One region of the Terrabacter sp. NPDC080008 genome, then DNA from elsewhere that is predicted to be linked to it. Evidence: predicted binding sites of a transcription regulator. Region 1 holds the regulator's gene; the other holds the start of a gene.
The links. The regulator LexA, encoded in region 1, represses DNA repair genes until DNA is damaged. The targets are predictions, from matches to a motif close to TCGAACANNTGTTCGA.
Positions count from the first base shown of each region.

Region 1 (2,387 bases):
CTGGTGACGCTCGTCGACGCGCAGGGCACTGAGTACCATGACGGCGATCACGCCGGCGACCATGGTGGCGGCCGCGATCCCGTGGCTGAGGGCGATGAAGCGGTCGCGCAGGGCGAGGAAGAGGACCAGCTCACCGAGCACGACCGCACCGCAGGCGATGCTCACCACGACCGAGCGCACGGTGCGTCGGGCGCGCGCGGCCGCCCGGCCGGGACGCTGGAGCCAGGCGACGACACCAGCCGCGAGGACGGCGACGACGAGCAGCGACCAGATGTTGTTGCGCACGGCGGCGGCGATCTCGGGTGCCGTCTGGGTGTATGCGTTGGGCCCGCACCGCCCGTCGGGCTCGGTCGGGACCAGGGCCACGACGAAGGCCATCAGGCCCGAGAAGTTGAGCAGCACGTCCTCCTCCGCCGAGTGCCCCTTGTAGGCGATGAGGTTGGCGCCGAGGGCGCAGAGGGCCCCGACGAAGATGCCGCGGGCAGGGGTGTAGTAGTACGCGCTGATGGAACCCAGCCAGCAGGAGTGCCCGGTCTCCCACCACCACTGGTAGCCGACCGACAGCAGCAGCATGAGGAGCAGCCCGATCATCGCCCCCCGCAGGTAGCGGTAGGTGAGGACGACGTCGCGCGTGCGCTCGTGGGCCATCGGGCGGCCTGGTCCGCGTCGCAGCCGCTCAGATGCGGCGCAGCACCGCGGTGACCTTGCCGAGGATCGTGGCGTGGTCGCCGTCGATGGGGGAGAAGTCGGGGTTGTGCGGCATGAGCCACACGTGGCCGTCCTTGCGCTTGAACGTCTTGACGGTCGCCTCGTTGTCGAGCATCGCAGCGACGACGTCACCGTTGTCGGCGTGCTGCTGCTGGCGCACGACGACCCAGTCACCGTCGCAGATCGCGGCCTCGACCATGGAGTCGCCGGTGACCTTGAGGAGGAAGAGCTCGCCCTCGCCGACGAGCTGGCGCGGCAGCGGGAAGACGTCCTCGACGACCTGCTCCGCGGTGATGGGCACCCCGGCGGCGATCTGCCCGAGCACCGGCACGTACGAGGCCTGCGGTCGGGCATCGCCCGAGTCGGTCTCGGTGTCGTACTGGTCGCCGCCTGGGCGGGCCGGCTCGCCGGACCCCGCGCGGTAGCCGAGGTCCTCGGCCTTTGCGTCGGGGGAGACGACCTCGAGGGCGCGCGGACGGTTCGGGTCGCGGCGCAGGTAGCCCTTGGCCACGAGGGCGTTGAGCTGGTGGGAGACGCTCGAGGGACTGGCCAGGCCCACGGCGTCGCCGATCTCTCGCATGCTCGGCGGGTAGCCACGCCGGTCGACGGAGTTGCGGATGACCTCGAGCACGCGCCGCTGGCGGACGGTCAGGCCGTCCCCGTTCTCGCGGTCGGGGAGCTCGGTCACGCCCATGGTGTTCCCTTCGTCGGCTCTCGTTCAGACCGCGGCTGACTCCCCGGATGTCGCTGTGTCGGGACCAGTGTCAGTGGTGGCTGCTGAGGTGTCTGATGTGAGCACAGACTACGAGTTTCGAACACAGTTGCCAAACATGTGTTCGATGCGTGTCTCGACTTCGTCGCCGAGGCGTGCTAGAAATCGTACAGACGTTCTATCGAACACATGTTCGCCGGATCACGAGCAAGGGGAGGTCACCATGAGCGCCGTCGTCGTCGAGGACGTTCGTCAGGCCGGTGTCGAGCGGAAGGCCCGGCGTCACGTCGAGCAGGGTGTCGGGCGGGGTGTCGAGCGGCACCTCGTGCTCGTTCCAACCGGCCGGGATGCAGTCCTCGCCCGCCGTGCCGGTGGCCGTGCGGCCGACGCGGAGCGCGTCTGCGGCGCCGCACCCACGATGCGGCTGACGCGTTTCGGCCGCCTCGTGCGCACTGTGCTCGTCGCCGGCGTCATCGCCGTTCTCGGCGTCGGTCTCGCGGGCCAGCTCGCCTCGGCCAGTGGGGATGCCCGCACGATCACCGTGCACGCGGGCCAGACCCTGTCCGGCATCGCAGTTCGCGAGCTTCCCGAGCTGTCCGTCACCGACGGCGTCGTCGAGCTGCAGGTCGCCAACGGCCTGAGCACGTCACAGATCCACGCGGGGCAGCAGCTCGTCATCCCCGCCCACTGACGGGCGCACGCCCGTCCCCCAGATCGGCCGCGTTGGCTCCACCTCTGCGGCTGGCGACTGCGGCGCTTCGACCCCGCCGTGGCCGCCCCCGGACGCCGCATCCCCTGCAGGGGGTGCGGCGTTCCTGGATCAGGCCTCGTCGATGTCGTGACCGCTGGCGTGATTGCTCTTGGGAGGGTTGTCGTGGTCGGTGTCGTTGCTGGTGTACCTGTTGGGGTCGCCGTCGTGGTCCTCGCCGGGCAGCTCGAACCACACGTTCGTGCCCTGCCCCTCGAC
Region 1 covers NZ_JBFBLC010000006.1:267,671-270,057, forward strand. The annotation lists gene AB0316_RS17445 (hypothetical protein) at 1-648, opposite strand, end outside; gene lexA (transcriptional repressor LexA) at 677-1,402, opposite strand; gene AB0316_RS17455 (LysM peptidoglycan-binding domain-containing protein) at 1,644-2,111, shown strand; gene AB0316_RS17460 (GAF domain-containing sensor histidine kinase) at 2,241-2,387, opposite strand, start outside.

Region 2 (2,387 bases), on a different contig from region 1:
GCTCGCCCGCGTGAGCGAGGGACAGGCCGCCGGTAGGATCGTCGCGGTCCGGCAGGGCAACCTCATGGCCACGTCCTTCCACCCCGAGGTGGGGGCCGACCACCGGATCCACGCCGAGTTCGTCTCGATCGTCAGAGAGCACCGACTCCAGCAGTCGGGCGCACGCCAGTCACCGGAACGCGAGGACACTGCATGAGCGGCCACTCCAAATGGGCCACCACGAAGCACCAGAAGGCGGCCAAGGACGCCAAGCGCGGCAAGCTCTTCGCCAAGCTCATCAAGAACATCGAGGTCGCGGCCCGTCAGGGCGGCGGTGACCCCGCCGGCAACCCGACGCTCTACGACGCCATCCAGAAGGCGAAGAAGACCTCGGTCCCCAACGACAACATCGACCGCGCCGTCAAGCGCGGCTCGGGCGCCGAGGCCGGCGGCTCCGACTGGCAGACGATCATGTACGAGGGCTACGCCCCCAACGGCGTCGCGCTGCTCATCGAGTGCCTCACCGACAACCGCAACCGCGCCGCGGCCGAGGTGCGCACGGCCCTGACCCGCAACGGCGGCCAGCTCGCCGACCCCGGCTCGGTCGCCTACGTCTTCAACCGCAAGGGCGTCGTCACCGTGCCCAAGGCCGACAAGAGCGAGGACGACATCCTCGAGGTCGTCCTCGACGCGGGCGCCGAGGAGGTCAACGACAACGGCGACACCTGGGAGATCGTGTCCGAGGCGAGCGACTTCGTCGCGGTCCGCCAGGCCATCCAGGACGCCGGCATCGACTACGACTCCGCCGAGGCCTCGTTCGTGCCCAACCTGCAGGTTCCGCTCGACCTCGACGGCGCCCGGAAGATGATCCGCGTCATCGACGCACTCGAGGACAGCGACGATGTCCAGAACGTGTACGCCAACGGCGACATCCCCGACGACGTGCTCGCGGACCTCGACGACGACGAGGAGTGACGGGGCTCGGCCCACGTCGGGAGGCGCGCCGGTGACCGGCGTGCCTCCCGTGCTTTCCGGGCCTGCCCGTTAGCGTTGTCCCGAACAGGTGTTCGGGTCCGTCCCGTTCGACGACCCACCCACCGACCCGCTCCCATCGACCCCGAGGAGGTATGCCGTGCGCGTCCTCGCGGTCGACCCCGGGCTCACCCGGTGCGGCGTCGGTGTCGTCGACGGGGTCCCGGGACGCAAGCTCTCCCTCGTCGAGGTCGGGGTCATCCGGACCCCCTCGAGCGACCCGACGCCCAGGCGTCTCGTCGTCGTCGAGGACGAGATGCGGCAGTGGTTCGCCCGTCACCGGCCCGAGGCGGTCGCCATCGAGCGCGTCTTCGCCGACACCAACGTCTCGACCGTGATGGGCACCGCGCAGGTGACGGGGATCGTGATGATCCTCGCCGAGCGCCTCGGTCTGCCGGTCACGCTGCACACGCCCACCGAGGTCAAGGCCGCGGTCAGCGGCAGCGGCCGCGCCGACAAGGCGCAGGTGACCACGATGGTGACCCGCCTGCTCGGCCTCGACACGCCGCCCAAGCCGGCCGACGCCGCCGACGCCCTCGCCCTCGCGATCTGCCACGTCTGGCGCGGCGGCACGCAGAACCGGCTCGAGGAGGCCCGGCGCGACGTCCTGGCGCGCACCGGGAGCCGGGGGAGCGGCATACCCCGTCGGGTGCCCCCGGGTGCCGCGCCGCCGGTGCAGCGCCTCCGTGCCGCGACGACCCAGACGAGCCGCGCCCGCGCCGCCACCGACCGACCCCAGCCACCCCACCCTGGAGCCCAGCCCCGATGATCGCCTCGCTCTCCGGAACCGTCCTCAAGGTCGGCCTCGACTCTGTCGTGGTCGGCGTGGGCGGCGTCGGGATGCTCGTCCACACCACTCCGGCGACAGCGTCGTCCGTCCGGCTCGGCCAGCCCACCGAGCTGGCCACGAGCCTCGTCGTCCGCGAGGACTCCCTGACGCTCTACGGCTTCGCCACCGACGACGAGAAGCACGTCTTCGAGACGGTGCAGACCGTCTCCGGGGTCGGGCCGCGCCTCGCCCTCGCGGTGCTCGCCGTCCACTCGCCCGACGCCGTCCGGGTCGCCCTCGGCACCGGCGACCTCGTGGCACTCACGAAGGTCCCCGGCATCGGCAAGAAGGGCGCCGAGCGCATGGTGCTCGAGCTCAAGGACAAGCTGGGCGCCCTGCCCGGCTCGGCCGGCCACGCCGAGCCCGTCCCGGCCGACACCGGCGAGGCGTGGCGCGAGCAGGTCCGGGAGGCCCTCGTCGGCCTCGGCTGGACGGCCCGCCAAGCCGACGACGCGCTCGACAAGGTGGCTCCGCTCGCCGCCGACGGGGCCGGGGTCTCGGCCCTGCTGCGCGCGGCCCTGCAGGAGCTCGGTCGATGAGCGTCGGC
Region 2 covers NZ_JBFBLC010000002.1:533,893-536,279, forward strand. The annotation lists gene pdxT (pyridoxal 5'-phosphate synthase glutaminase subunit PdxT) at 1-196, shown strand, start outside; gene AB0316_RS08485 (YebC/PmpR family DNA-binding transcriptional regulator) at 193-954, shown strand; gene ruvC (crossover junction endodeoxyribonuclease RuvC) at 1,112-1,780, shown strand; gene ruvA (Holliday junction branch migration protein RuvA) at 1,777-2,379, shown strand; gene ruvB (Holliday junction branch migration DNA helicase RuvB) at 2,376-2,387, shown strand, end outside.
Region 2: a site for LexA is predicted at 1,035-1,050, ahead of ruvC (crossover junction endodeoxyribonuclease RuvC). Genes of this name have one in related genera too.